Regions from separate parts of the Kineococcus mangrovi genome, predicted to be linked through region 3. Evidence: predicted binding sites of a transcription regulator. Region 3 holds the regulator's gene; each other region holds the start of a gene.
The links. The regulator HrcA, encoded in region 3, represses chaperone genes, less so after heat shock. The targets are predictions, from matches to a motif close to GNTNGCACTCGGNNNNNCCGAGTGCNANC.
Positions count from the first base shown of each region.

Region 1 (9,821 bases), on a different contig from region 3:
TCACGGCCGCCTCGATGACCGCCGTCGGGATCGTCGAGACGCTCGCCAGCGCGAACCCGCCGCCGGCGACCGCCGTCGTCGCGGCCAGCTGCGCCGCCTCGGCGGGCGAGACCCCCTCCAGGGTCAGGCGCCGCATCACCACGAGGCGGGCGAGGTCGGAGGCGGAGTAGCGGCGGTGCGCGCCCGCGGTGTGCTCGGAGGGCCCGAGGCCGTAGCGCCGGTCCCACGTCCGCAACGTGGCCGGGGCGACGCCGAGCCGCCGGGCCACGGCCGCCACGGTGAGGGTCATGCGCGGCGCGGGCGGCGCGGACGCGCTCCCGTTGACGGGGTCGACGGCGGACGGCATGGCCGAAGTCTGTCGCGACGGTCCCCGCCGCGCCACTCGCCTCACCGCGCCAACCCTGTTCACGGTTGTTCAGCGCACGGTCGACGTTGTTCGGGTGGCGGGGACACCTGCTCTCTGCACCTTGTTCACACCTGGTTCAAAGAGTTGTTCACCCGGCCGCCGGCTCGGCGGCCACCCGCGCGGGACCGGGTCCTGACCCGATCGGTGACGACCTCGACCCAGGGGCTTGAACAACTTCTGACTCGGTTGTAACGTCGCGATCAGTCAGCACGTCCCCTCCAGCGAGGAGCGCACCACCATGGCCGAGATCTCTCGTCTCCCCGGACCCGTCGCCGACGTCTGGGAGTGGCAGCTCGACGGCTCCTGCCGCGAAGCCGACCCGAACCTCTTCTTCCACCCCGAGGGTGAGCGTGGCCCCGCCCGCCGCAACCGCGACGCGGCCGCCCAGGCCATCTGCGCCGGCTGCCCCGTCCTGGAGATGTGCCGCAAGCACGCGCTGAAGGTGCGCGAACCCTACGGCGTGTGGGGCGGCATGACCGAGGACGACCGCGAAGCCGTCTACGCGACCGAGCGTCGGCGCGGGATGCGCGCCGTCGGCTGACACCCCGCTCCACCCCGTGCGCGGTGTGGTGCGGCGCACGGCAGCAGTGCCCGGAACGACGAAGGGCCCGGTCCCCCCAGGGGACCGGGCCCTTCGTGCGTCCGCGGACGGACGCGGTCAGGAGGGGTCAGTGGCCGTGACCGTGACCGTGACCCGCGGCGGCGGGCTCCTCCTCCTTCTTGTCCACGACGAGCGTGTCGGTGGTCAGGACCATCGACGCGATCGAGGCGGCGTTGCGCAGCGCGGAGCGCGTCACCTTGACCGGGTCCAGGACCCCGCCGGCCAGCAGGTCGACGTACTCACCCGTCGCGGCGTTCAGACCGCTGCCCGGTTCGAGCGAACGGACCTTCTCGACCACGACGTAGCCCTCGAGGCCGGCGTTCTCGGCGATCCAGCGCAGCGGCTCGGAGGCCGCCTTGCGCACGAGGGCGACACCGGTCGCCTCGTCCCCGGTCTTGCCCAGGCCGTCCTCGAGCACGGAGACGGCGTGCACCAGGGCCGAGCCGCCGCCGGCGACGATGCCCTCCTCGATCGCGGCGCGCGTCGCGGAGACGGCGTCCTCGATGCGGTGCTTCTTCTCCTTGAGCTCGACCTCGGTGTGCGCGCCGACCTTGATGACGACGACGCCACCGGACAGCTTGGCGAGGCGCTCCTGGAGCTTCTCGCGGTCCCAGTCGGAGTCGGTGCGCTCGACCTCGGCCTTGATCTGGGCGACGCGGCCGGCGATGTCGTCGGCCGAGCCGGCGCCGTCGACGATCGTCGTGTCGTCCTTGGTGACCGTGATGCGGCGGGCGGTGCCCAGCGCGTCGAGGTCGATCTGGTCGAGCTTGAGGCCGACCTCCTCGGCGACGACCTGCGCGCCGGTGAGGGTGGCGATGTCCTGCAGGATCGCCTTGCGGCGGTCCCCGAAGCCGGGGGCCTTGACCGCGACGGCGTTGAAGGTGCCACGGATCTTGTTGACCACCAGGGTCGACAGCGCCTCGCCGTCGACGTCCTCGGCGATGATCAGCAGCGGCTTGGAGGCCTTGAGGACCTTCTCCAGCAGCGGCAGCAGGTCCTGCACCGTGGAGATCTTGCCCTGGTGCACGAGCACGTAGGCGTCCTCGAGGACCGCTTCCTGGCGCTCGGCGTCGGTGACGAAGTACGGCGAGATGTAGCCCTTGTCGAACTGCATCCCCTCGGTGAAGTCCAGCTCGAGGGCGGTCGTGGAGGACTCCTCGACCGTGATGACGCCGTCCTTGCCGACCTTGTCGAACGCGTCGGCGAGCAGGTCGCCGACGGTCGCGTCCTGGGCCGAGATCGTCGCGACGTGGGCGATGTCGCCCTTGCCGTCGACGTCGCGGGCCAGCGACAGGAGCTTGTCGTTGACGGCCTCGACGGCCGCGTCGATGCCGCGCTTGAGGCCGGCCGGGGCCGCGCCGGCCGCGACGTTGCGCAGGCCTTCCTTGACGAGGGCCTGGGCCAGGACGGTCGCGGTGGTGGTGCCGTCACCGGCGATGTCGTTCGTCTTGGTGGCGACCTCCTTGGCGAGCTGGGCGCCGAGGTTCTCGTACGGGTCCTCGAGCTCGACCTCGCGGGCGATGGTGACGCCGTCGTTCGTGATCGTCGGCGCCCCCCACTTCTTGTCGATGACCACGTTGCGGCCCTTGGGGCCCAGGGTCACCTTGACGGCGTTGGCGAGGGCGTCGACGCCGCGCTCGAGGGACTTGCGCGCGGTGTCGTCGAACGAGAGCTGCTTGGCCATGTGCGTTTTCCTTCCGGGTCGGGCAGGTCGGTGAGCGGGGAACGAGGGACGCCCCGGGCACCCGGAGAACGGGTGCCCGGGGCGTCAGGACCTCGTGCCGCTTACTTGGCGACCTTGGCGAGGACGTCGCGCGCCGAGAGGATCAGCAGCTCGTCGCCGCCGTACTTCACCTCGGTGCCGCCGTACTTGGAGTAGATGACCTTGTCGCCGACGGACACGTCGACCGGCACGCGGTTGCCGTTGTCGTCCACGCGGCCCGGGCCCACGGCCAGGACCTCGCCCTCCTGGGGCTTCTCCTTGGCGGTGTCCGGGATGACGAGACCGGAAGCGGTCGTCTGCTCCGCGTCGAGCGGCTTGACGACGATGCGGTCCTCGAGCGGAGTGATGGAGACCGACACTGGTGCGGCCCTCCCCTTCTGCTTCAGCGAACTGGTGTGCGGGACGGTCGGAACGGTGGGGAGCGGACGACCGTCGTCGCGGGTGCCGGACGGCCGCTGCCCCGTTGGCACTCCCCACCGGGGAGTGCCACCGACGCTGCGCGAGACGCTAGCACTCAGCCCTGACGAGTGCCAGACGCAGGGGGGCTCTGAGAGCATCCTCCGGGTGAACACCGCCGACGTCGACGCCCTGCTCTCGCCGGCGGGCCGCGCCCTGCTCACCGAACTGGCCGGCACCACCGACGCCGACCCGGTCTCGCTCGCCGCTCGGCTGCGGCGCGCGGGTCACGACCCGGCGCTCGCCGCCCTGGCCACGACCCAGTCCCGGTTGCGGGCCAGGGCCGCGGCCAAGTTCGGCGCCCGGGCGGCCGGGCTGCTGCTCACCGCCGCCGGGACCGAGCAGGCCACCCGCGCGGTGGTCGCCCGCGAGCACGCCCGCCGCTTCGCCGCCGCCGGCGTGCAGCGCGTCGCCGACCTCGGCTGCGGGGTCGGCGCCGACTCCCTCGCCTTCCTCGACGCGGGCCTGACCGTCCTGCCCGTCGACGCCGATCCGGTCACGGCCGCGGTCGCCGGGCACAACCTCGGCGTCCCGGTCCGCTGCGAGGACGTCACGGCGGGAGTCGTGGACGAGCTGGGGCCGGGGGACGGGGCGTGGTTCGACCCGGCCCGGCGCACCTCGGGCGGGCGGCGCGTCTTCGACCCCGAGGCCACCTCCCCTCCCCTGTCCTTCGTCCTGGCGACCGCGGCCCGCGTCCCGGTGACGGGCGCCAAGCTCGCCCCGGGCCTGCCGCACGAGCTGGTGCCGGCCGGCGCGGAGGCGCAGTGGACGTCGGTGGACGGGGAGGTCGTCGAGTGCGCGCTGTGGTGCGGCCCGCTGGCCGTCCCGGGCACCGGGCGCAGCGCCCGCGTCGTGCGCCAGGACGCCGCGGTCGAGCTCGACGACACCGACCTGCCCGTCGCGGAGGTCGGTGGGGTGGGCGGGTACCTGCACGAACCCGACGGGGCCGTCATCCGCGCCGGTCTCGTCGGGCGGGTCGCGGCCGACCTCGGCGGCCGGCTCGTCGACGAGACGATCGCCTACGTCACGACGGACGCGGAGGTCACCTCCCCGTTCGCCCGGTCCTTCCGCGTCCTGGACGTGCTGCCCTTCGGGCTCAAGAGCCTGCGGGCGCACCTGCGCTCCCGCGACGTGGGGCCGCTGACCGTCAAGAAGCGCGGGACGGCCGTCGACCCCGACCAGCTGCGCAGGCAGCTGGCGCTCAAGGGGTCCCGGCCCGCGACGATCGTGCTGACGCGCGTGGCGGGCAGGCAGAGCGCGCTGGTGGTGGAACCGCTCAGCTGACCGGGCCGGTGATCGAGGCGCGCAGGACGAGGGCGTCGACGTCCTCGGGCTGGTAGTACCGGGCCCGCCGGGCGATCTGCTCGAACCCCTCGCTGCGGTAGAGGTGCTGCGCCGGCTCGTTGTCCGCGCGCACCTCCAGCAGCAGGTGCCTCGCGCCCGCCGCGACGGCCCGGGCGCGCAGCTCGCGCAGCAGGGCCCGGCCCGTCCCGCGGCCCTGCTGGTCGCGGGCGACGCCGATGGTCTGCACGTCCGCGTCGGCGCCGGCCACGACGATCCCGCCGTAGCCGACGACCCGCCCGTCCTCCTCGGCGACCAGGAAGCGCCGGTTCGGCTGCGCGAGCTCCCCCCAGAACGCCTCGACGCTCCAGGCGCCGCGGCCGAACAGGTCGGTCTCGAGGGCGTGCACGTCGGCGACGTCCCACCAGCGCATGTCCCGCAGGGCCGGACCGGTCAGGTCGAGCCCGAGGCAGACGCGCGGCCACGCGCCGAGGCCGAGCCCGGCCTCGTGCGCGACCAGGGCCCGCAGCTGCGGACCGGGGTCGGCGACGTCGCGGAAGCCCAGCCGCCGGTACCACGGCGCGTTCCACGGCACGTCGGCGAACGTCGTCAGCGTCAGCGCGGGGCGCCCCTGGGCGCGGGTGACGTCGGCGGCCAGGGCGAGCAGGCGCCGGCCGGTGCCGCGGCGGGCGTGGCCGGGGTGGACGGTGACCTGCTCGACGTGCCCGTTGCCGTCGACGCCGGCGAGGTCGAGCAGCAGGTACCCGACGACGACCTCGGCCGGACCGTCCCCCTCGACCGCCACCCACGCGCGACCGGCCTCCTGGTGGGCGGCGAGCACGTCGAGGGCGGGCGGGTCGTCGTCGGCGACGGCGGTCATGCCCAGGGACCGGAACGCCTCGCCCGCGGCGCGTTCGACGTCCTGCAGCCGGGGCAGGTCGGCCGGTGCCGCGAGGCGCAGCCGCACGTCGGGTCCCCGGCCGGTCACGCCGTGACGCGCTTGCGCGCCCCCGGTGCCGTCGCGTCGGGCCGGCGCAGGTAGAGCGGCTCGGGCGGCAGCAGCCCGGGACCGGGACGCCCGGCGAGCGCGTCCACGACGACCCGGGCCAGCGCCCCGCCGTCGACGTCGAACGGGCCCTGCTCCCCGCCGAGGACGTCGGGGTACAGCCGCGTCCCCGACCCCACGACCGGCACGTCCACGACCACGTCGGCCGGGCGCAGCACGTCCGGGCCCGCGGTCCGCCGCAGCGAGCCGCCCGCGACCGCGTACCGCGCGGTGTGGACCTCGCGCCGGCGGGCGTCGGTCGCGACGAGGAACTCCCCCGTCCGTCCCCGCGCGGCGGCCTCGGCGGCGAGGGCGTCCAGGGAGCAGACGCCGTGGACGCGGGCCCCCCACGCGAGGGCGAGGGTGCGGGCGGTGGCGATCCCCACGCGCAGACCGGTGAAGGGCCCCGGGCCGACCCCGACGGCCACGTCGGTGACGTCGCGGCGTTCCCGGCCCGCGGCGCGCAGCACCTGGGCGACGGTCGGGACGAGGACCTCGTTGTGGCTGCGGGCCGTCCCCGCCCGGGCGGCGGCGAGGACCCGCTCCCCGTCGTGGGCGGCGACCGCCACGCCGTCGGTGGCGGTGTCGAGCGCGAGCAGCAGCACGGCGGGAGTCTAGGCCGGGCCCGGACCCGTCCCGCCCGGGTGGTCGGGGTGCGCCCGGCGGCGGGCGAAGCGCACCGAGGCGGCGAACACGGCGGGGGCGTCGCGATCCGACGTCAGCTCGTGGAAGCTGTTGGCGTACACCACTTCCGAGACGTCGGCCGAGGAGATCCCGGCCAGCACGGCCCGCGACGAAGCCGCCGGGACGACGTGGTCGACACGCGATCGCAGCAGCAGCACGGGCTGCCGGACCAGGGCGAGGTCGCGGCGCACGTCCCGCCAGCCGCCGGTCTGGGAGACGAGCGCGCGCAGCGGCGTGCGCTCGTAGGCGAGCACCCGCGCGGAGGTGTCCCGCAGGTCCCCGGCCACGCCGGGCCAGCGCGGCAGGACCCGGCCCAGGGTCTGCACCGCCGCCAGCTTCCAGGGCTCCAGGAGCACGGCCGGGTTGGCCAGGACGAGACCGTGCACGCGGTCGGGGTGCAGCTGCGCCAGCCGCAGGGCGAGACCCCCGCCCATGGAGATGCCCGCGACGAGGACCACCTCGTGGTCCAGCCGGTCCAGCGCGGCCTGCGCGGCGCCGAGCCAGTCGGCCCACGTCGTGCGCTCGCAGTCGGGGACGGTCGTGCCGTGCCCGGGCAGGAGCGGGACCTCGACGTCGAACCCGGCGGCGTGGAACTCCTCGGCCCAGCCCGCCACGGACAGCGGGGTGGCCGTGAACCCGTGCAGGACCAGGACGCCCGCCCGCGGGCGGACCGCGTGCCGGCGCGCGAAGCCGTGGACCCGGGCGTCGTCGGTCCGCCCGGCGAGCGACCCTTCGGCGCTCACGCGAGCCGCACCCCCGCCCAGCGCCCACCGATCCCCAGCACCCGCGCCCGACGGGGCTCCACGGGGGCTTCGCCCTCGGCGTCGGTGCCTATCGGGGCCGCCCCGTGCGGGCGCAGGAGGTCGACCTCGAGCCGGTCCCCCGCCAGCTCCTCGACGAACCCGCGGCCCCACTCCACGACCGTCACGGCCTCCTCGGCCGCGGTGTCGAGGTCGAGGTCGTCGACCTCCGCGAGGGAGCCGAGCCGGTAGGCGTCGACGTGCACCAGCACCGGCCCGCCGACGAGGGAGGGGTGCTCGCGGGCGATGACGAACGTCGGGGACGTCACCGGCCCGCGCACCCCCAGCCCCCGCGCCAGCCCGCGGGTGAAGGTCGTCTTGCCCGCGCCGAGGTCGCCGGACAGCAGCACGAGGTCACCGGCCCGCAGGAGCCGTCCCACGCGCTCGCCGAACGCGGCGGTCGCCTCGGGGGTGCCCAGCAGCAGCTCCGCGGCCTCCGGCGCGGCGCTCACCCCCGCCCCCGGCGTCCGCGACCGGTGAGGGGCACGACGACCTCGTGCGCCGCGGCCGGTGGTCCGGACGCGTCGGCGGCCCGGGCGAGCAGCCGCTCCAGCCGGGCGGTCACGACACCGGGGTGCTCCAGCATGACGAGGTGACCCGCCCCGCGGACGAGGACGTGCTCGGCCTCCGGCAGCGCGTCGGCGATCTCGCGGCCGTGGGCGGCGGGGGTCATGAGGTCCCGTTCGGCGGCGACGACGAGGACGGGCCGGCCCGCCAGACCCGCGAGCGCCCCCCGCTCGTCGAGGGTGGCGAAGGCGGGCAGCAGGTCGGCGATGACGTCGACGGGGGTCTGCGCCATCATGCGGGCGCTGAGCCGGACGAGCTCGGGCGCGACGGGTCCGGCGAAGCTCCAGTGCCGCACGAGGCGCTGCTCGAGGTCGGCGCCGACGCGGCGGCTGCGTTCGAGGACGTCGTAGCGGCCGCCGGCGCGGTCGAGGGCCAGCTCGGCCCAGTGCACGAGGTGGTGCCCGAGCAGCGGCAGCCCGTGGTCGACGGCGGCCAGCCCGCCCGCCGACGTCGCGACGAGCGCGGCACCGGTGGTCCGCACCAGCAGGTCGGGCCGGCGCGCGGCGAGCTCCATGACCGTCATGCCGCCCAGGGAGTGCCCGACGAGCACGAGGGGGCCCTCGGGGGCGACGGCGTCGAGGACCCGGCCGAGGTCGTCGGCGAGCCGGGCCACGCTCACCGGCCCCCCCGGTCCGCGCGTGGACCGGCCGTGACCGCGCAGGTCGGGCAGCACGAGGCGGTGCCGCCCGCGCAGCGCGAGCCGCTGGAAGTGCCAGCAGTCGGCCGACAGGGCGTACCCGTGGCACAGCACGACCGTGGCGGCGGGAGCGTCGGCGGCCGGCCGGTCCACCTCGTCGACCTCGACGTGCAGCCGGGCCCCGTCGTCGGTGACGACCTCGACGGGGGTACCCGTCAGGGGCAGCAGCTCCTCGCGGCGGCCGGCCGGGCGCCGGCGCGGTGGACGGCGGCGGACGGGCAGGCCGGGGAGGGTGGGCAGGACGGGCCTCACGCGGGAACCTCCGAGGGGTGCGGGACGCCGGCCGTCCCGGTGTGCCGGCGGGGGACGCGGGCGCCGACGCGGGTGACGACCTCCCAGGGGATCGTCCCGGCCGCCCGCGCCCAGTCGTCGGCCGTGGCCTCGCCGTCGGTGCCGGGGCCGAAGACGACCGCGGGGTCACCGGGTGCGGCGGCCTCGTCGCCGAGGTCGACGACGACCTGGTCCATGCAGACGCGCCCGGCGATGCGGCGCCGGGCCCCGCCGACGAGGACCTCCCCGGAGCGCTGCCCGTCCCAGGAGCCGTGCCGGGGCACGCCGTCGCCGTACCCGAGGGGCACCAGGCCGAGGGTCGTGTCGGCACCGACGGTGTACGTCAGGCCGTAGGAGACGCCGGAACCGGCCGGCACGCGGCGGACGTGGGCCAGGCGGGCCGCGAGGGTCATCGCCGGGACGAGCCCCAGCTCGGCGCCCGTGGCGAGGTCGGGGGCGGGGCTGAGGCCGTAGACCGCGAGCCCGGCGCGGACGAGGTCGTAGCGGGACTGCGGGACGAAGAGGGCGGCGGCCGAGTTGGCGTGGTGGCGCAGGCCGGGGTCGACGCCGTGCTCGCGCGCGGTCGCGAGGGCCGCCTCGAAGGCCGCGAGCTGGGCGGGCACCGACGGGTCGGCGGGGACGTCGGCGCTGGCGAAGTGCGCCCACGTCCCGCGGACCTCGACGTCGCCGGCCTCGACGTGCTTCGCCACGGCGTCCAGCAGCGCCGGCCACTCGGCCGGGGAGGCGCCCCCGCGGGACATGCCGGTGTCGACCTCCAGGTGGACCCTCGCCCGGCGGCCCACCTCCCGGGCCGCGGCGACGACGGTCTCCAGGGACCAGGGGGCGGCGACCGACAGGTCGACGTCGGCGCGGACGGCGGGGACGAGGTCGGTGCCCGGGGTGAGGATCCAGGCCAGGACGTCGGCGTCGACGCCCGCCCGGCGCAGGGTCAGCGCCTCGTGGACGTGGGCGACGCCGAGCCAGGTGGCGCCCCCGGCGAGGGCGGCGCGGGCGACGGGGACGAGACCGTGGCCGTACGCGTCGGCCTTGACGACGGCCATGACCGCGGCCGAGCCGACCCGGTGGCGCACGACGGCGACGTTGCGGGCGACGGCGTCGAGGTCGACGAGCGCCACGGCCGGCAGCTCGGTGGGCAGGTCCACGCCCTCGACGGTACTCGCGCCCCCACCGGCCCGGCCCGGCACCCGTCGTCCCCGTACCGCCACCGGGCACGGGGTGTGCGTCAGGGCGGGGCGGGCCTCACAGCGCGTCCCACCCGGGCAGGGAGGTC
Region 1 covers NZ_JBGGTQ010000004.1:321,075-330,895, reverse strand. The annotation lists gene AB2L28_RS10500 (MerR family transcriptional regulator) at 1-289, opposite strand, end outside; gene AB2L28_RS10495 (WhiB family transcriptional regulator) at 645-947, shown strand; gene groL (chaperonin GroEL) at 1,075-2,691, opposite strand; gene groES (co-chaperone GroES) at 2,793-3,089, opposite strand; gene AB2L28_RS10480 (class I SAM-dependent methyltransferase) at 3,295-4,470, shown strand; partial or broken gene rimI (ribosomal protein S18-alanine N-acetyltransferase) at 4,463-4,873, opposite strand; partial or broken gene AB2L28_RS10470 (GNAT family N-acetyltransferase) at 4,934-5,434, opposite strand; gene tsaB (tRNA (adenosine(37)-N6)-threonylcarbamoyltransferase complex dimerization subunit type 1 TsaB) at 5,452-6,117, opposite strand; gene AB2L28_RS10460 (alpha/beta hydrolase) at 6,127-6,939, opposite strand; gene tsaE (tRNA (adenosine(37)-N6)-threonylcarbamoyltransferase complex ATPase subunit type 1 TsaE) at 6,936-7,448, opposite strand; gene AB2L28_RS10450 (alpha/beta hydrolase) at 7,445-8,512, opposite strand; gene alr (alanine racemase) at 8,509-9,693, opposite strand; gene AB2L28_RS10440 (NAD(P)H-hydrate epimerase) at 9,791-9,821, opposite strand, start outside.
Region 1: groES (co-chaperone GroES) is a predicted target of HrcA. The motif match lies at 3,237-3,265, and genes of this name have one in related genera.

Region 2 (9,821 bases), 360 kb from region 3:
ATCCGGCGACGACCTCGGCGACGACCTCGCGCAGCACGTCCGCGGCGCTGGGGTGACCCACGTACTCCAGCTCGCGCACCGACCGGCCGTGGTCGTGGTCGCGCACGACCCCGCCGAAGGTCACGACCGCCCCGGCCGCGGCGTCCCCGACGAGGGCGGCGTGCTCGGCGACGTCGAGCGGTTCGGGACCCACGGACGTCCGCGCGACGCGGCGGGCGGGTGCGCTCAGGCGGGCGAGTGGCTGCACGCCGACAGGGTAGGTGCCCGTCGGGGCAGGTGTTCCGCAAGTCCGGACCGTGGGAGAGGATCGCCCGGTGACGCACGTGAGCGGCTGGCGGGTCCTCGTCCCCGTCAAGGGCGGCGACGAGGCGAAGACGCGACTGGCGCTGCCGCACCGGCAGCGCCGGGAGCTGGCGCTGGCGATGGCCCTGGACTGCCTGACGGCGTGCCGGGACACGCCCGGGGTGGGTCTCCTGGTGTGCGTGAGCGACGACCCCGAGGTGCTGCGCGCCGTCCGGGGCCTGGGGGTGGGGACGGTCTCCCCCGGCCGGCCGGGGCTCGCCGTCGCCGTGGCGGCCGGGCTGGCCAGTCTGGAGCGCGGGCCGACGGCCGTCCTGCTGGGGGACCTGCCCGCGCTGCGCGTCGAGGACCTGGGGCGCGCGCTCGCGCGGGCGCTGACGGTCCCCGGCCCGGCGCTGGTCACCGACGCCGCCGGGTCCGGCAGCGTCCTGCTGACCGACCCCGACGGCGACGTGCCGCACCGCTTCGGACCCGACTCGGCCCGGCGCCACCTCGAGGCCGGCGCGGTGGCGCTGACGGACCCGCTGCCGTCGCTGCGCCGCGACGTCGACACCGTCGAGGACCTGCGCTCGGCCCTGACCCTGGGCGTCGGCCCGCGCACGCGGGTGGCGCTGGCCCGCGACGTGCCGGCCCCCACCGCGCTCGACCTCCCGGCGGGCTGCGCCGGGCCCCGCTGCTGAGACCCGGAGAGAACCCCGTGAGCACCCCCCTGCCCGATCCCGCCCGCACCCGGCACGCCGCCCCGCCCGAACCCGCCCCGAGCGCGGCGGAGCTCGCCGCGGCGCTGGAGTCCGCGGCCCGCGGCGGCGCCGACGGCTGGGACGGGGCCGGCGCCGAGCGCGAGCACGCCCGCGTCCTGCTGCACGCCCGCGGCGACGACCTCGACCGGCTGTGCGCCCTGGCGCGCCCCGTGCGGGACGAGGCCATGCGCCGCGCCGGTCGTCCCGGCACGATCACTTACTCGCGCAAGGTCTTCGTGCCCATCACCCGGTTGTGCCGGGACCGCTGCCACTACTGCACGTTCGCCACCGTGCCGGGGCGCCTGCCCGTGCTGTACCTGTCCGAAGAGGACGTCCTCGCGATCGCCCGCGAGGGCGCGGCGATGGGCTGCAAGGAGGCCCTGTTCACCCTCGGCGACGCCCCCGAGGACCGCTGGCCGGCCGCCCGCGCGTGGCTCGCCGACCGGGGTTTCTCCTCGACCCTGGAGTACGTGCAGCACCTGGCCCGCCGGGTCCTGGACGAGACGGGTCTGCTGCCGCACCTGAACCCCGGCGTCATGTCCTACGAGGCGCTCGCGGCGTCCCGGCCGCTGGCCCCGTCGATGGGGATGATGCTGGAGACGACGTCGCGGCGGTTGTGGGCCGAACCCGGCCAGGTCCACTACGGCTCCCCGGACAAGGACCCCGAGCTGCGGGTGCGGGTGCTGCGCGACGCGGGCCGGGCGCGCGTGCCCTTCACCAGCGGCGTGCTGCTCGGGATCGGCGAGACGTCCGCCGAACGCGTCGACTCCCTGCTGGCCCTGCGCGACGTCGCCCGCGAGACCGGGGGGATCCAGGAGGTCATCGTGCAGAACTTCCGCGCCAAGGACGACACCGCGATGCGCGGGGAGGCCGACCTGGAGCACCCCGAGTACGTCGCGACGATCGCCGTCGCGCGGCTGCTGCTGGGTGCCGACGTGTCGCTGCAGGCCCCGCCGAACCTGTCCGAACCCGGTCAGCGCGAGCAGCTCCTGGCCGCGGGCGTCGATGACTGGGGCGGGGTGTCCCCGTTGACCCCCGACCACGTCAACCCCGAACGGCCGTGGCCCCAGCTCGACGACCTGGCCGCGACGACCCGCGCCGCCGGGTTCCGGCTGGCCGAGCGGCTGACCGCCCACCCGCGGTTCGTCCTCGACGCCCTCGCGGGGAGCGACACGTGGATCGCGCCGGAGCTGCACGCCGCGGTGGCGGCCCTGGCCGACCCGGCGACCGGGCTCGCGCGCGAGTCCGCCCGGCCCGTGGGCAGGGCCGCGTGAGCGTCCCGGCGCCGCCCCCCAGCGACGCGGAGGTGCGGATGGCGCGGTTCGTGGGCGAGCAGCTCGTGCCCGACGGGCGTCCGCAGATCGAGGAGTTCCTCAACCGCGACGAGACGCTGTCCCTCGACGTGCTGACGGCGGCCGACGCCCCCGGGCCGGGGTTCACCTCGGTGTCCACGCTGACGATGCACCGCTCCCCCAACCTGGTGGGCGGTCCCGGGTCCGGCGTCGACGTGCGCGTCGAGCTCGTCACCGTGCTGGAGGACGTGGAGGAGCGCCTCGCCACGGGCCTGCTCGTGGCCTCGGCCTTCGCCGCGCTCGGGGAACCCTGGCCGTTGTCGCCCTCGACGGTGTTCCCCGGGATCGTCGCCGACCTGCTCGGCGGCCGGACCGAGCACCTGCTGCTCACCGCGCCGGGGAACTTCCCGCGGCTGTCGCGGTACCGGCTGGAACCGGGGGTCGACGTGCACTGGCTGCAGGCCGTCCCCGTCCACGAGAGCGAACGCCGGTTCCTCCTGGAGCACGGGCTGGACGCACTGGAGGAGCGGTTCGAGGCGGCCGAGGTGGCGTTCTACGACGTGACGCGCGACGCCGTCGTCTGAACCGCACCGCCGCCCCGCTCGACCCCGCGCGGGCGGGTGCCCGGGAACGCCACGAGGGCGGCCCCCCGAACGGGAGACCGCCCTCGCGGGTGGTGCCGGTGCTACGTGGTGCCGGGGGTGGCTGGACTCAGAAGTCCATGCCGCCCATGCCACCGTCGCCGGCCGGGGCCGCGGGGGCCTTCTCCGGCTTGTCGGCGATGACGGCCTCGGTGGTGAGGAACAGCGCCGCGATGGAGGCGGCGTTCTGCAGCGCGGAGCGCGTCACCTTGACCGGGTCGTTGATGCCCGCGCCGAGCAGGTCCACGTACTCGCCGGTGGCGGCGTTGAGGCCGTGACCGGTGGGCAGGTTGCGGACCTTCTCCGCCACGACGCCACCCTCGAGACCGGCGTTGACCGCGATCTGCTTGAGCGGGGCCTCGACGGCGACCTTGACGATGTTCGCGCCCGTGGCCTCGTCACCGACGAGGTCGAGCTTCTCGAACGCCGCGGCACCGGCCTGGATGAGGGCCACGCCACCACCGGCGACGATGCCCTCCTCGACGGCGGCCTTCGCGTTGCGGACCGCGTCCTCGATGCGGTGCTTGCGCTCCTTCAGCTCGACCTCGGTCGCCGCGCCGGCCTTGATGACGGCCACGCCGCCGGCGAGCTTGGCGAGACGCTCCTGGAGCTTCTCGCGGTCGTAGTCGGAGTCGCTGCGCTCGATCTCGGCGCGGATCTGGCCCACGCGGCCGGCGATGGCGTCGGCGTCGCCGGCACCCTCGACGATCGTGGTCTCGTCCTTGGTGACGACGACCTTGCGGGCGCGGCCCAGCAGGTCGAGGTCGGCGGTGTCGAGCTTGAGGCCGACCTCCTCGGAGATGACCTGACCACCGGTGAGGATGGCGATGTCGCCGAGCATGGCCTTGCGGCGGTCGCCGAAGCCCGGGGCCTTGACGGCGACGGACTTGAAGGTGCCGCGGATCTTGTTGACGACGAGCGTCGCGAGGGCTTCGCCCTCGACGTCCTCGGCGACGATGACGAGCGGCTTGCCCGACTGCATGACCTTCTCCAGCAGCGGGAGCAGGTCCTTCACCGTGGAGATCTTGGAGTTGAGGATGAGGACGTAGGGGTCCTCGAGCTCGGTCTCCTGACGCTCCGCGTCGGTGACGAAGTAGGGCGAGATGTAGCCCTTGTCGAAGCGCATGCCCTCGGTGAGCTCGAGCTCGAGCCCGAAGGTGTTGCTCTCCTCGACGGTGATGACGCCTTCCTTGCCCACCTTGTCGAGCGCCTCGGCGATGAGCTCGCCGATGGAGGCGTCGCCGGCGGAGATCCCGGCGGTGGCCGCGATCTGCTCCTTGGTGGTGACCTCCTTGGCGGCGCCGAGCAGCTGCTCGGTCACGGCCTCGACGGCCTTCTCGATGCCGCGCTTGAGGCCCATCGGGTTCGCACCCGCGGCCACGTTGCGCAGACCCTCGCGGACGAGCGCCTGGGCCAGGACGGTCGCGGTCGTGGTGCCGTCACCGGCCACGTCGTCCGTCTTCTTGGCGACTTCCTTGACGAGCTCGGCCCCGATCTTCTCGTAGGGGTCGTCGAGCTCGATCTCCTTGGCGATGGAGACACCGTCGTTGGTGATCGTGGGGGCGCCCCACTTCTTCTCCAGGACGACGTTGCGGCCCCGGGGGCCGAGCGTCACCTTGACCGCGTCGGCGAGCTGGTTCATCCCGCGCTCGAGGCCGCGACGAGCCTCTTCGTCGAAGGCGATGATCTTGCTCATGCCTGGTGTTCCTCCCAGAAGACGGGCGGTGGGTGGTCGGAACGGCGCCCGCGACGGACGGCCGGGGACCCCGGGGTCACGTCCCCCGGCGCCCGCAGGCCTCACCGATCCGGCCGGGGAGCTTCGCTCCCGGGTCGAGTTGTCACTCTCGACTCGAGAGTGCCAACGCCAATGTTGGCACTCTCCCCCGTCGAGTGCAAACCCCCGCTGCACGGCACCGGGCGCTGCACCTCCACGTCACCCTTCCCGGGCTCCGCCCCCCGCGCTCCACCCCCGTGCTTCACTCGGGCCATGGCACCCGACCTGGACCTGAGCAGCCAAGCTCCCGTCGGGGGCGGGTTGACCGTGGCAGACCTGTCCACCCAGAACCCGTGGTGGACGGGTCGACCGCAGCAGCGACTGCCTCCGGTGGAACGCTGGCTGTTCGACCGTCTCCTCGCCCGGATCGCCGAGCCCCTGGCACCGGTCCTGCTGGTCCGGGGTCCTCGACAGGTCGGCAAGTCGACCCTCCAGCAGCAGCTCATCCAACGGCTGTTGTCCAGCGGCTTTCCTGCCCGCTCCATCCTGAGGGCCCAGTTCGAGGACGTGCCCTCGCTCCGGCGCTCGTCCCACGCGCTGCTCGACGTGGCAGCGTGGTACGAGACGAACGTGCTGGGCGAGACCTTCAACGAGGCAGCCCACGCCGGCCGACAAGCGGTGCTCTTCCTGGACGAGGCGCAGAACCTCACCGACTGGGACGCTCAGCTGAAGCAGTTGGTCGACAACACCGATGTCGTCTGCGTCGTCACCGGCAGCTCAGCCCTCCGGATCGGACTGGGACGAGACAGCCTCGCCGGTCGCCTGCAGTCCTTCGACCTGGGCACCCTGCGCTTGTCCGAAATCGCCGAGGTCCGCGGCTACGGACAGCTCCCGCCGTTCCAGCGGGAGAACGGCTGGGCGGACTGGCTGACCGCCGACTTCTGGAGTGGTCTCCGGAAGCACGGTGCCGCCCGGAGCGACGTGCGCGATCTCGCCATGGCCGCCTTCTCGGAGCGAGGCGCCTACCCCCGCTCCCACGTGAACGCCGACGTCCCGTGGAACGAGGTCGCCGACCAGCTCAACGAGACCGTCGTGCGTCGCGTCATCCAGCACGACCTCCGGCTGGGGGACCGCGGCCGCAAGCGGGACCCCCAACTGCTGGAGGAGGTCTTCCGCCTGGCCTGCCGCTACGCGGGCCAGGCTCCTCGACCGGCTCTGCTGGCGACGGAGGCCCGCACCAGGCTCCAGGCGAACGTGGGGGACCAGCGGATCCGGCACTACCTGGACTTCCTCGACAGCAGCCTCCTCGTGCGGCAGGTGCCTGCTCTGGAGATCCGTCTCAAGAAGCAGCGCAGCAGCGCCCGACTGTGCTTGTGCGACCACGGTGTGCGTGCGGCCTGGCTCCAGGAAGAGGTTCCGCTGGACCCCGTCCGCCTGGCGGGCAGCCCCCACCTGTCCTCGCTCGCCGGTCACCTCGTCGAGAGTGTCGTCGGCTACTACCTCACGACGTTGTCCGGTCTCGACGTCGCCCACCTCCCGGAGAGGCCAGGCACACCGGAGGTGGACTTCGTCGTCACGGTCGGAACGCGCAGAGTGCCCATCGAGGTGAAGTACCAACGACGCATCCACCCCGAGGAAGACATTCGCGGACTCACGGCCTTCCTGGACCTGCCCGCCAACGAGGCCTCGACCGGTGTGCTGATCTGCCAGGACGCGAATGAGGTCGAGGTGGAGGACAGCCGCGTCGTCCCCGTCTCCTTCGCCGATTTCCTCCTGGTCAGGTGACGGGGTCCGCACCGCGGGCGACCCGCAACCGGGTCGCCCGCGAGCCGACTCAGAGCCCGCGCACGCTCTCGGCCTGCGGGCCCTTCTGCCCCTGACCGACCTCGAACTCGACCCGCTGTCCCTCCTCGAGGGACCGGTAGCCGTCCGCCACGATGGCGGAGTAGTGGACGAACACGTCGGCACCACCGTCGTCGACGGTGATGAAGCCGTATCCCTTCTCGGCGTTGAACCACTTCACGGTGCCCTGAGCCATTGCCTTCTCCTGGTGCAGCGAGCGGAAGACGCCCCCGGCGCGCGCCGGGCACGGGTCTCACGCTGCCCGCGGCCACGGGGCCGTGGGGCACGTCCGATGTGCGCTCCCGGGGAGGGCGTGCTCCTCGAACTGATCGACCGAGGCACAGATTAGTGGGGCCGGGGGCGCGTGGGACAAGGTTCTGTGAACCTCGTCTTCACGGAACGGTCACGACGCCCGGGTCACGGGAGTCCGTCGAGGACCCCGAGCACCGGCTGCAGGACCACCCGCAGGGCCGCGTCGACCCCGACGGCGACGGCGACGAGCACGAGCACCCAGACGAGGACGAGCACCGCGACCCCGGTCGGGCCCCGGCGCGTGCGGTGCGCACCGCGGCGCGCGGCGAGCTGGCGGGGGCGGTGACCCCGAGCGCTCAGGGCTGCACGCCCAGACGGCGGGCCGACCGCGCGCGCTGGCGGCTCGAGCGCATCCGGCGCAGCCGCTTGACCAGCATCGGGTCGTGCGCGAGGGCCGCCGGGGTGTCGATGAGCGCGTTGAGCAGCTGGTAGTACCGCGTCGGGGACAGGTCGAACAACTCGCGCACGGCCTGCTCCTTGGCGCCGGCGTACTTCCACCACTGGCGCTCGAAGGCGAGGATCTCGGCGTCCCGGCGGGTCAACCCCTCGGGCAGCCGGCCGGCCTCGGACCCGCCCCCGGCCTCGCCCACCGACCCCCCCGCGGGCGCCTCGGACTCGATGCGTGCCGTCGCGTCCCAGCTGTCCACGTGCCCCACCCCTCTCGACCGAGCCCCCGGCCAGCAGCTCGAGCGGCAAGTCTAGGAGCGCACCCCGACATCGACGTCCACCTCGGCCCGCGTGGCGCGGCAGGCGTGGCAGGCGCAGCAGGCGCGGCACCGCCCGGGCGTGGGTACCGTCCCCCGGGTGACCACCGACCCGGCCGCCTCACGCCTCCCCCCGGCCTTCCCGGCCACGGCCGCCGACCCGGCCGGTCTGGGCCTCGACGACCTCGACCCCGGCTGGGCGCGGGCGCTGGCCCCGGTGCGCGCCGACCTCGAGCGGGTCTCCGCGGCGCTGGCGGCCGAGCCGGGTGACTGGCTGCCCGCGGCCGGGGACGTCCTGCGCGCGTTCCGCCAGCCCTTCGACGGGGTGCGGGTGCTGCTGGTCGGCCAGGACCCCTACCCCACCGCGGGGCACCCGGTCGGGCTGAGCTTCGCCGTGGAGCCGCACGTGCGACCGCTGCCGCGCAGCCTCGTCAACATCGGCCGCGAGCTGCGCGAGGACGTGGGCGTCGAACCGCCCGCGCACGGCGACCTGTCGTCGTGGACGGGGGCCGGCGTCCTGCTGCTCAACCGCGTCCTCACCGTCCGCGCCGGCAGCTCCGGCTCGCACCGGCGCCTGGGCTGGCAGGCCGTCACCGACGCCGCGGTGCGCGCCCTCGCCGCGCGTGGCGGTCCGCTCGTCGCGCTGCTGTGGGGCAAGGACGCCCAGCAGGTCCAGCCCCTGCTCGACGGCGTCCCCGTCGTCGCGGGCGTGCACCCCAGCCCCCTGTCCGCCTCGCGCGGGTTCTTCGGCTCGCGCCCCTTCAGCCGCGTCGACGCGCTGCTGCGCGAGGCGGGGGGCACGGGGATCGACTGGCGCCTGAGCTGACCCCGTCGCGCCTCCGGCGGGGTTCGGACCGTTGGCCCCTCGCTCTCGTTCATCGAAAGCGAGGGGCCAACGGTCCGACCCCCGGCGCCGCTGGACCGGGGTGGGGCAGGCGCGTCACCCGACCTAGGGCACGATCACCCCATGACGTCCCCCACGGTGCAGCGCAGCCCCTTCGGCCGGACCCGGCGCGGTGAGCCGGTCGAGCGGTGGGAGCTCCGCCTGCCCTCCGGGGCCTCCGCGGCCGTCCTCACCCGCGGCGCCACCCTGCACCGGGTCCGCGTCCCCGACGCCCGGGGCGAGCTCGGCGACGTCGTCGTCGCGCTCGGCGACGTCGCGGCGTACGAGGCCGCCGACGGCTACCCCGGCGCGAGCGTGGGCCGGGTGGCGAACCGGCTGGCGGGCGGGCGGTTCACCCTCGACGGCGTCCAGCACACCGTGCCCCGCAACGACGGCCCCAACGCCCTGCACGGCGGGGCGGAAGGTTTCGACCAGCGGGTGTGGACGGCGGAGGAGACCGAGGCCGACGGTGTCCCGGCGGTCCGGTTCTGCCTGACCAGCCCGGACGGCGACATGGGGTTCCCCGGCACGGTCGAGGTCTCCTGCACGTACTCGCTGCGCCAGGACGGCGAGCAGGTCGTGCTGCGGCTGGACCACCGAGCGAGCACCGACGCCCCGACCCCGGTGAACCTCACGAACCACGCCTACTTCGCGCTCGACGGCGCCGGGTCCGTCGAGGACCACGTCGCGCACGTGGCGGCCTCCCGCTACCTGCCCGTCGACGAGGACCTGATCCCGACCGGGGAACTCGCACCGACCGCGGGCACGCCCTTCGACCTCTCCTCCCCCACCCGCATCGGGGACCGCCTGCGCGACGCCGACGAGCAGCTGCTGCGCGCCGGCGGGTACGACCACTGCCTCGTCCTGGACGACCCGGGGACGTTCCGCGAGGTGGGGTCGGTCTCGGGCCCGCTGTCGGGCCGCACGGTGCGCGTCCGCACCGACCTGCCGGGCCTGCAGTTCTACACGGGCAACTTCCTGACCGGCGCGTGGCGCACGCCGGAGGGCCGGCCCGTCCGGCAGGGCGACGCGCTGTGCCTGGAGACGCAGCTGCTGCCCGACGCGGTGAACCAGCCGGCGCTCGCGGCGCTGGGGGACCCGGTGCTGCGCCCGGGTGCGGAGTTCGCCACGACGACGGAGTACGTGTTCCACACCTGATCCCCCCGCGAACGGGAACGCCCGCCCCGGGTCCGGGGCGGGCGCTCCCGCGTCCGCGGGGTCAGTTGATGTGCTTGCCGCCGTCGACCTGGTAGCTGGCGCCGGTGACGAACCCGGCCTCCTCGGACAGCAGGAACGCGACCACGGCGGCGATGTCGGCCGGGGTCCCGACGCGCCCGACGGGGATCCCCGCGGACATCGCGGCCTTGCGCTCGTCGGTCAGCGTGCCGCCCAT
Region 2 covers NZ_JBGGTQ010000003.1:13,938-23,758, reverse strand. The annotation lists gene AB2L28_RS06235 (molybdenum cofactor biosynthesis protein MoaE) at 1-247, opposite strand, end outside; gene cofC (2-phospho-L-lactate guanylyltransferase) at 315-980, shown strand; partial or broken gene cofG (7,8-didemethyl-8-hydroxy-5-deazariboflavin synthase CofG) at 998-2,305, shown strand; gene AB2L28_RS06220 (suppressor of fused domain protein) at 2,311-2,916, shown strand; gene groL (chaperonin GroEL) at 3,044-4,669, opposite strand; gene AB2L28_RS06210 (ATP-binding protein) at 5,078-6,472, shown strand; gene AB2L28_RS06205 (cold-shock protein) at 6,522-6,725, opposite strand; gene napA (nucleoid-associated protein NapA) at 7,138-7,488, opposite strand; gene AB2L28_RS06195 (uracil-DNA glycosylase) at 7,715-8,371, shown strand; gene AB2L28_RS06190 (aldose epimerase family protein) at 8,513-9,586, shown strand; gene AB2L28_RS06185 (SDR family NAD(P)-dependent oxidoreductase) at 9,648-9,821, opposite strand, start outside.
Region 2: groL (chaperonin GroEL) is a predicted target of HrcA. The motif match lies at 4,843-4,871, and genes of this name have one in related genera.

Region 3 (9,821 bases):
CGCGGTGGTGCGGCGGCTGCTGGACTGACCGGCGCCGGTAGCGTGCGGGCCATGGACCTCGGGCTCAGCGTCGGCTACCTCACCGGCCCGGTCGGGCCCGCCGCCGCGCGAGCGCTGGCGCTGACCCGCGCGGCCGAGGACGCGGGGTTCTCCTCCGTCTGGGTCGCCGAGGCCTACGGCACCGACGCGGTCAGCGTCCTCGGCTGGTTGGCCGGGCAGACGAGCCGCATCGGCCTGGGGTCGGCCGTCCTGCAGGTCCCCGCACGGGCTGCGGCGTCGACCGCGATGACGGCCGCCACCCTCGACGGGTTGTCCGGCGGCCGGTTCCGCCTCGGCCTGGGGGTGTCCGGGCCGCAGGTCGCCGAGGGCTGGTACGGGCAGCCCTTCGCCAAACCCCTCGCCCGCACCCGCGAGTATGTCGCCCTCGTCCGGCAGCTGCTGGCCCGGCAGGACTCGACGTTCGCGGGAGAGCACCTCACGCTGCCGCTGCCGGGCGGGCCGGGGATCCCGCTGAAGCTCATGCAACCCCCGCCGCGGGCGGACCTGCCGATCCACCTCGCGGCCGTCGGACCGCGGAACGTGGAACTGGCGGGCGAGATCGCGGACGGCTGGCTGCCCTCGTTCCTCGTGCCCGAGAACGTCTCCGAGTCCACCGAGCGCCTGGCCGCGGGCTTCGCGCGCCGGGCGAGCCCCCCGGAGCGGTTCGAGGTCACGGCGTCGGTGCCGTTCGTCCTGACCGGCGCGACGGGGGAGGACCGCGAACGCGCGGAACTGCCGGTGCGCCGGCTCATCGCGCTCTACGTCGGCGGGATGGGCTCGAAGGAGGCGAACTTCTACGCCGACCTCGGCCGCCGCCTGGGGTTCGGCGAGGCCGTCGACGCCGTCCAGGACCTCTACCTCGCCGGCCGCAAGGACGAGGCGGTGCAGCGGGTCCCGGCCGGTCTGGTGGAGGCGACCAGCCTCGTGGGGTCCGTCGACGCCGTGCGCCGGCGGCTCGCGGACTACGAGCGGGCCGGCGTCACGACCGTCGCGCTGGTCCCGCTCGGCACGGACGCCGTGGCGGACCTGGGCGCCGTGGCGTGAGCCTCAGCGCACCAGCCGGAAGATCAGCGGGTAGCGGTAGACCTCACCGCGGTTCGCGGCGACGGCCGCCAGGATCGTGAACACGAGGAACACGACGGGCGGGATCCACGCCACCCACAAGAAGATGAAACCTGCGCCGAACGTCACGAGGGTGAAGAGCCCTAGCACGAGACCCAGCGCGAGCTCGTAGACGATCACCGAGATCGTCATGTTCAGCGCCTCGGCGCTGTGCCCGCGCACGAACCCGCTGCGGTCCTTGAAGACCAGGAAGATGATCAGCGGGCCGAGGAACGGCAGGCTGATGAAGCTCGCCGCGATCGCGGACAGGTGCCCGAACATCCCCCACATCCGCTCGTCGGACGGCGACATCGGCGCGGGGACGTGCGGCGGCTGCTGGGGGTACGGCGGTTGGCTCACGGTCTCGATCCTCCCGGTTCGCTCAGCGGTCCGCCAGGTCGGCGGTGACGAAGTCGACGAGTTCCTCCACCCGGCCCAGCAGCGCCGGCTCCAGGTCGGCGTAGGTGCGGACGGTGCCGAGGATGCGCTTCCACCCGTGCGCGACGTCGGCCTGCGTCGCGTGCGGCCAGCCCAGCTCGGTGAGGATCCCGTGCTTCCAGTCCTGTCCCTTCGGGATCGTCGGCCACCGCGTCCAGCCCAGCCGCTGCGGCCGGACGGACTGCCAGACGTCGATGAACGGGTGCCCCAGGACGAGGACGTGCGGGCTCGTGGCGACCTTCGCCACGAGGCGGGACTCCTTCGAGCCCGGCACGAGGTGGTCGACGAGGACGCCGATGCGGCGGCCGGGGCGGGGCCCGAACTCCCGGATCGCGGCGTCGAGGTCGTCGACGCCGTCGAGCATCTCCACGACGACCCCCTCGACGCGCAGGTCGTCGCCCCAGACCTTCTCGACGAGCTCGGCGTCGTGCCGGCCCTCGACGAGGATGCGGGAGGCGCGAGCGGTGCGGGCGGTGGCCCCGGTCACGGCGACGGAGCCGCTGGCGGTGCGGGTGGGCCGGGCCGGGCCGGCGGCGGTGGGCGCCACGAGGCGGACGGGCTGGCCGTCGACCCAGAACCCGGGGCCGAGGGGGAACGTGCGGGTGCGGCCCCTGGCGTCCTCGAGGACGACGACGTGGACCCCGCCGCTCTTCTCGACCCGCACCACGGCCCCGACCCAGCCGGTGTCGACGTCCTCGACGACGAGCCCGCGCACGGCCGGTTCGTCGCGGTGGACGGGCTTGGCGCGGGTGCGGGCGTGCGGGTCCGACGACAGCACGTCGGTGCCGTACCGGTCGTGGGCGCTGTCGCTGGCGCGGGGCGTGGGGCTCACCCGCGGCACGCTAACGAGCGACCCGCGCCGGAGGGTGGAGGCGCGGCCGGGGCGCACGTCCTAGACTTGGCACTCGCAGGTGATGAGTGCCAACAGCGAGACCGGGAGGGGTGGATGAGCGACGACCGCAGGCTCGCAGTGCTGCGGGCCATCGTGGAGGACTACGTCTCCACGCACGAACCGGTGGGGTCCAAGGCGCTGGTCGAGCGCCACCAGCTCGGGGTGTCCCCGGCGACCATCCGCAACGACATGGCCGTGCTGGAGGACGAGGGGTACATCACCCAGCCGCACACCAGCGCCGGGCGCATCCCCACCGACCGGGGCTACCGCCTGTTCGTCGACCGCCTCGCCAACGTCAAGCCCATGACGCCGGCCGAGAAGCGCGCCATCGAGACGTTCCTGCACGGCGCCGACGACCTCGACGACGTCGTGGACCGGACCGTGCGGCTGCTGGCCCAGATCACGCGGCAGGCCGCGGTCGTGCAGTACCCCTCGCTGTCGCGGGCCAGCGTGCGCCACGTCGAGCTCGTGGGTGTCGGCGGGCGCAGCGCGCTGCTCGTGCTCATCACCGACTCCGGCCGGGTCGAGCAGCGCGTCCTGGACGTCCGCTCGGCCGTCGACGTCGAGACGCTCGGGGTCTCGCTCGCGGCGCTGCGCACGCGCGTGAACGCCTCGGTCGCGGGCAAGCGGCTGCGCGAGGCCCGCGAGGCGCTCACCGACCTCGTGCAGCAGACGCCGCCGGCCGACATCGCCATCGCCGCGGAGGTGGCCGCCGCCCTCGGCGACTGCCTCGCCGCCTCCCTGGAGGAGCGCGTCGTCATCGCCGGCACGTCGAACCTCGTCAGGTCCGGGTCCGACCTGTCGCTGTCGCTGGGCAGCGTCCTGGAGGCGCTGGAGGAGCACGTCGTGCTGCTGCGGCTCGTGCAGGAGCTGGCCGAGGAGGACCTCACCGAGCGCGGTGCCCTGAGCGTGCGGATCGGCGCGGAGAACCTCCACCTCGGCCTCGACGGCACGTCCGTCGTCACCACCGGCTACGGCGGCGAGACGGTCCTGGCCCGCCTCGGCGTCCTGGGTCCGACCCGCATGGACTACCCGACGACGATGGCCGCGGTGCGGGCGGTGTCACGCTACGTCTCGCGGATCCTCGCCTCGTGAGCGGCGGTGACCCGGTGGTGACCCGGTAGTGACCCGCCCCCCGACCCGCACCCGGAAGAGAACCGACAGGAGAACCCCGACCTCGTGAGCGACTACTACGACGTCCTGGGCGTCTCCCGCGACGCCTCCACGGAGGACATCAAACGCGCGTACCGCAAGCTCGCGCGCAAGCTGCACCCCGACGTCAACCCCGACGCGGGGGAGCAGTTCAAGGAGGTCTCGCAGGCCTACGAGACGCTGTCCAGCCCCGACAAGCGCTCGGCCTACGACCGGGGCGGCGCCGCGCCCGGCGGCGCGGCGGGCGGCTTCGGGGCCGGGTTCGGCTTCTCCGACATCATGGACGCGTTCTTCGGCCAGGGCGGCGGGGGCGGCCGCGGTCCCGGCCCGGCCAGCCGCACCCAGCGCGGCCAGGACGCCCTCATCCGCGTCGACGTCGACCTCGCCGAGGCGGCCTTCGGCGGCGAGCGCGCCATCCAGGTCGACACCGCGGTCCTGTGCCCGACGTGCAAGGGGTCCTGCTGCCAGCCCGGGACCAGCCCGGCCACCTGCGACATCTGCCACGGGCAGGGCTCGGTCCAGCGCGTCGTCCGCTCCCTGCTGGGGCAGGTCATGACCCAGCAGCCGTGCCCGACGTGCCGCGGGTTCGGCACCGTGCTGCCCTCGCCGTGCCTGGAGTGCTCGGGGGAGGGCCGCGTGCGCGCGCGCCGCCCCCTGACCATCCGCGTCCCCGCGGGCGTCGACACTGGCACCCGCATCCAGCTGGCCTCCCAGGGCGAGGTCGGCACGGCCGGTGGCCCGCCCGGGGACCTCTACGTCGAGATCCACGAGCGCCCGCACCCGGTGTTCTCCCGCTCCGGGGACGACCTGCTCTGCACGCTGCAGGTGCCGATGACCGCGGCCGCGCTCGGCGCGAGCATCCCGCTGGAGACCCTCGACGGCGACGAGCAGGTCGACGTGCGCCCCGGCGCCCAGGCCGGTGAGGTCGTGACCCTGAAGCAGAAGGGGGCCGAGCACCTGCGCGCGCAGGGCCGCGGCGACCTGCTCATCACCCTCGAGGTCCTCACCCCCCGCGACCTCGACGAGGAGCAGGAGGAGCTGCTGCGCCGCCTCGCCGAGCTGCGCGGGGAGGTCCGGCCGGCCGGGAAGCTGTCCGAGACGCACCAGGGCGTCTTCTCCAAGCTGCGCGACCGCTTCTCCGGCCGCTGACCCCGGCTCCGGACGCGACCGGCGGGTCCCCCCGGGGGAACCCGCCGGACCCCGCTCAGGGGACGGTGACCGTCTTGGTGTCCCCGGTCACCGGGCCGGCCTCGCCACCGGACTCGTCCGGGGCGTAGACGGCGACCACGTAGGTGCCCGCGGGCACCTGCGCCGTGAAGCTGAACTCGCCGAACGTCCCGTTCGCCCCCGCCTGCACGGCGTCCCGGGCGACCTCGGTGCCGGCCGTGTTCGTGAGCGTGTACAGCAGCGTGCCCTCGAAGGCGGTGCCGACACCCTCGACCGTCACCGAACCGCGGGCCGGGGTGACCGACGTGATCCACGCCGGGGCCTGCACGTCGGCCTGCGGGGCGCGCGAGACCGTCTCGGCGACGCTGGTCCCGAACAGGTCCGGACGGACCCGCCCGTCGACGCGGACCTCGACCGGGTCGTTCGCACCCGCGGCCGCGGTGACGGTGTAGACGAGCTGCTGCACGGCGAGCTCGCCGCCGCCGGGCCCGGCGCCGCCGCCGACGGCCGCGGCCGACAGGTCCACGACGAGGCGGCCGTCGCCGGACGTCACGGTCGCGTCCGGGTCCGCCGACCACGGGCTGGAGTAGTCCGGGTCCGACGGCTCGCCGGCCAGCATGGCGCGCAGCGCGTTCGTCGGGTCGTTCCCGCCGGTCCCGGCCTCCACGTACTCGCGGAACAACCTCGCCGGCTGCCCGCCCACCCAGTAGACGGGGACGGTCGCGGCGCCGGAGGGCAGCGACCCGGCGGCCGCACCGGTCCCCGCGCTGGTCCCCGCGCCGGAGGAGGTGGCGGGGGCGTCCGTCGTCGTCGACGGGGCGGCGCCGGTGGCCGCGGACGTCGAGGGGGCCGCGGAGGACGACTCGGGCGCGGCGGACGTGCTCGCGGCGACCGTGCTGACGTCGTCGTCGGCGCGCAGGGTGACGGCGTAGGCGCCCCCGCCCACGACGACGACGGCGGCGACCCCGGCGACGGCGGCCCAGGCGCGGGAACGGCGACGGGTGGTTCGGCTGGTCATGCGGATCTCCTCGAGACGGTCGGTGGGGCGTGCCGCGGCCGCGCGGGCGGCCAGGGCGTCGCGCAGCTGCCGCGCGGTGGGGCTCAGGTCGTCGTCACCGTCGGGGTCGGGCAGGGGACCCGACGGGGTCACCTCGTTCACTGCTGGTCCTCCCCGCTCATCACCTCGCGCAGCGCGGACAGCCCGCGGTGCGCGTGCGTCTTCACGGCGCCCCGGCTGATGCCGAGGACGTCGGCGATGTCCTGCTCGGACATCTCGCCCTGGTACCGCAGCACCAGGACCTCCCGCTGCCGGACCGGCAGTCCGTCGAGGGCCGCCAGCACCGAGCGGTGCTCCCAGGCGCGCACGGCGTGCTCCTCCGGACCCTCCGGCGCGGGGTCGGGCAGGGGGCGGCGCCGGTCGGCCACGACGCGGTGCTTGAGCACGTCCCGGGCCCCGTTGACGACGCTCGTGCGCAGGTAGGCGACCGCGGACCCCTTGTCCGCCAGCCGGTCCCAGCGCCGGTGCAGGGTGACGAAGGCGTCGGCGACGACCTCCTCGGCGCTCGCGGACTCGCCCATGAGCGAGGTCGCGAGCGCCACGAAGCGCCGCCAGTGCGCCGCGTACAGCGCCCCGACGGCCTCGTCGGCCGACCACGAGCGCGGGTCGTCAGCGACCACCGCGCGCTCCCTCATCACCATCACACCGTGTAGACGAGTCACGCAGGGTCACGGTTGACATCCAACCGGAAGATCTTCGCCGCACCGCGCAGGCTCGGGGTCCGAACCGTCGGCCCCTCGCTCTCGATCGTCGGGAGCCAGGGGCCGACGACCCGGGCCCGGGGGCCGCGCGAGTAGCGTTCGGGGGCATGGCCGAGGTCTCCCGCGTGCAGCGCGCCCCCGACGACCTGTTCCTCAAGATCGTGGCCGGGGAGGTCCCCGCGACGATCGTGCACTCCGACGACCTCGTCGTCGCCTTCGAGGACGTGAACCCGCAGGCGCCGGTCCACGTCCTGGTCGTCCCGCGCGAGCGGTACGAGAACGTCGCCGAGCTCGCGGCGGCCTCGCCGCAGGCCCTCGCGCGGCTCGTCGAGGTGGCCCAGCGCATCGCCGACGAGCGCTGCGGCGGGGAGCACCGCCTCGTCTTCAACACGGGCACCGCGGTGGGCCAGTCGGTCTTCCACGTGCACGGCCACGTGCTCGGCGGCCGGGACTTCACCTGGCCGCCCGGCTGATCACAGGGTTGGATGGGGCGCCATGTGCGGTCTGTGCGGTGAGGTCAGGTTCGACGGGAAGGCGGCCGACGTCGCGGCGGTGCAGCGGATGTCGCAGACGCTGGCGCCCCGCGGACCGGACGGGGAGGGCGTGTGGTCCCAGGGCCGGGTGGCCTTCGGGCACCGCCGGCTGTCGATCATCGACCTGTCGGCGTGCGGCGCCCAGCCCATGCAGGACCCCGAGCTGGGGCTGACGGCCGTCTTCAACGGCTGCATCTACAACTACCCGCAGCTGCGCGAGGAGCTCACCGGGTACGGCTACCGGTTCGTGTCCACGTCCGACACCGAGGTCATCGTCAAGGGCTACCACCGCTGGGGCGCCGACGTCGTGGACCACCTCGTCGGCATGTTCGCCGTCGTCGTCCACGAGCGGGACACCGGCCGCGTGGTGCTGATGCGCGACCGCCTCGGCATCAAGCCGCTGTACCTGGCCGAGACGCCGGGCCGGCTGCGGTTCGCCTCGAGCCTGCCCGCGCTGCTGGCGGCCGGCGACGTGGACACCACCATCGACCCCGTCGCGCTGCACCACTACCTCACCTGGCACGCCGTCGTCCCGGCCCCGCACACCGTGCTGGCCGGCGTGCGCAAGCTGCCGCCGGCGACGGTCCGCGTCGTCGAACCCGACGGGACCTCCCGCGAGCACCGGTACTGGTCCCCCGAGCACGTGCGGCGCGAGCAGTTCGCGGGGTTCTCCGAGCGGGACTGGGAGGACGCCGTCCTGGAGTCGTTGCGGACCGCCGTGCGCCGGCGCACCGTCGCCGACGTCCCCGTCGGGGTGCTGCTCTCGGGCGGCCTGGACTCCAGCCTCATCACCGCGCTGCTCGCCGAGCAGGGCCAGCAGGACCTCGCGACGTACTCCATCGGGTTCGAGTCCGTCGGCGGCCGCGAGGGCGACGAGTTCGCCTACTCCGACGTCATCGCCGAGCGGTTCGGGACGAACCACCACCGCATCCGCGTCACCGGCGACGAACTCGTCGGGGCCCTCTCGCACGCGGTCGGGGCGATGGCCGAACCCATGGTCAGCCACGACGTCGTCGCCTTCGACCTGCTCTCCCAGCAGGTCTCGCAGACCATCAAGGTCGTGCAGTCGGGGCAGGGCGCCGACGAGGTGTTCGGCGGGTACCACTGGTACCCGCCGCTGACCGGGCTCAGCCCCGCCGAGGGCGTCGATGCCTACGCGCGGGCGTTCTTCGACCGCGACCACGCGCAGGTGGCGCAGGTGCTGAACCCGCAGTGGACGACGGCGGGCGACGTGTCCCGTGAGTTCGTCGAGCGCCACTTCACCCGGGCCGGGGCCGACACCGCCGTGGACGCGGCGCTGCGGCTGGACACCGAGGTGATGCTCGTCGACGACCCGGTCAAGCGCGTCGACAACACGACGATGGCGTGGGGGCTGGAGGCGCGCGTCCCGTTCCTGGACCACGAGCTCGTCGAGCTCGCCGCCGCGATCCCGCCGGAGCTGCAGCTCGCCAACGGCGGCAAGGGGATCCTCAAGCAGGTCGGGTACCGCGTCATCCCGCGCGAGGTCATCGACCGCCCCAAGGGGTACTTCCCCGTCCCGGCCATCACCCACCTCGAGGGCAAGGTGCTCGGCCTCGTCCGCGACGCGCTGTCCAGCCAGGCCGCGCGCGACCGCGCCCTGTTCCGCCCCGAGTACGTCCAGGGGTTGCTGGGCGACCCCAACGGTGAGCTCACCCCGTTGCGCGGGAACAAGCTGTGGCAACTGGGCCTGCTCGAGATGTGGTTGCAGCAGCACGGCATCGGCTGACGCGGGGAGGACGCACGTGTCGAACACCAAGCGCCGCACCACCGTCGCGGGCCTACGCCAACGCGGCCTGGACGTCCCGACCATCTCCGGGCGCACCTGGCAGCGGCCCCCGCAGTGGTTCACCGAGGACATGACGCGCGACGTCGTCCTCGACATGGGCTGGGGCCGGCTCGTCCTGGGGCAGACGTTCACCGACCAGCGGGCCGTCGTCGACGCCCTGCGGGCCGAGGAGACCGGCGAGCGCGACATCGCGATGTACGTGCGCGAGCCGCAGGTGCTCGTCGGCCTGGCCCCGCACGAGCTGTTCCTGGACCCCTCGATCACGTTCCGGCTGCCGTTGCCGCGCTACCGCGCACCGCGGGACCGCAACCCCGACGTGTTCGTCCGCATGGTCCGCCGGCGTGCCGAGCTCGACGAGGTGAACCGCATCTACGCCGCGTGCGGGATGGTCACCTCCGACGTCGACGTGATGTGGGCCAACCACCGGACGCGGACCTTCACCTACCTCGTCGCCGAGGACACCCGCACGGGGGAGGTCGTCGGCACGGTCACGGGGGTCGACCACGTCCTGGCCTTCGGGGACCCCGACCAGGGCGCCAGCCTGTGGTGCCTGGCGGCGGACCCGCAGACCGCTCCGCGCGGCACGGGGGAGGCGCTCGTCCGGGTGCTGGCCGAACGCTACGTCGCGCGGGGCCGGGCGATCCTGGACCTGTCGGTCATGCACGACAACACCGGGGCCATCACGCTGTACCGGCGGCTGGGTTTCCGGCCCGCGGCCCCCGTCGTCGTCAAGCGCAAGAACCCCATCAACCGGCCGCTGTTCTCCCCCCAGCCCGAAGGGCTCGGCGACCTCAACCCCTACGCCCGGATCATCGCCGACGAGGCCCTGCGCCGCGGGGTGCGGGTGGAGGTCACCGACGCGCCGTCCGGCGAGGTGCGGCTGACGTACGCGGGCCGGTCGCTGCTGACCCGCGAATCCCTCTCCGAACTCACG
Region 3 covers NZ_JBGGTQ010000003.1:370,760-380,580, forward strand. The annotation lists gene hemW (radical SAM family heme chaperone HemW) at 1-28, shown strand, start outside; gene AB2L28_RS07670 (LLM class F420-dependent oxidoreductase) at 52-1,083, shown strand; gene AB2L28_RS07675 (DUF4870 domain-containing protein) at 1,087-1,500, opposite strand; gene AB2L28_RS07680 (DUF3097 domain-containing protein) at 1,523-2,410, opposite strand; gene hrcA (heat-inducible transcriptional repressor HrcA) at 2,525-3,565, shown strand; gene dnaJ (molecular chaperone DnaJ) at 3,650-4,771, shown strand; gene AB2L28_RS07695 (Gmad2 immunoglobulin-like domain-containing protein) at 4,827-5,948, opposite strand; gene AB2L28_RS07700 (SigE family RNA polymerase sigma factor) at 5,945-6,466, opposite strand; gene AB2L28_RS07705 (HIT domain-containing protein) at 6,655-7,020, shown strand; gene AB2L28_RS07710 (N-acetylglutaminylglutamine amidotransferase) at 7,043-8,827, shown strand; gene ngg (N-acetylglutaminylglutamine synthetase) at 8,910-9,821, shown strand, end outside.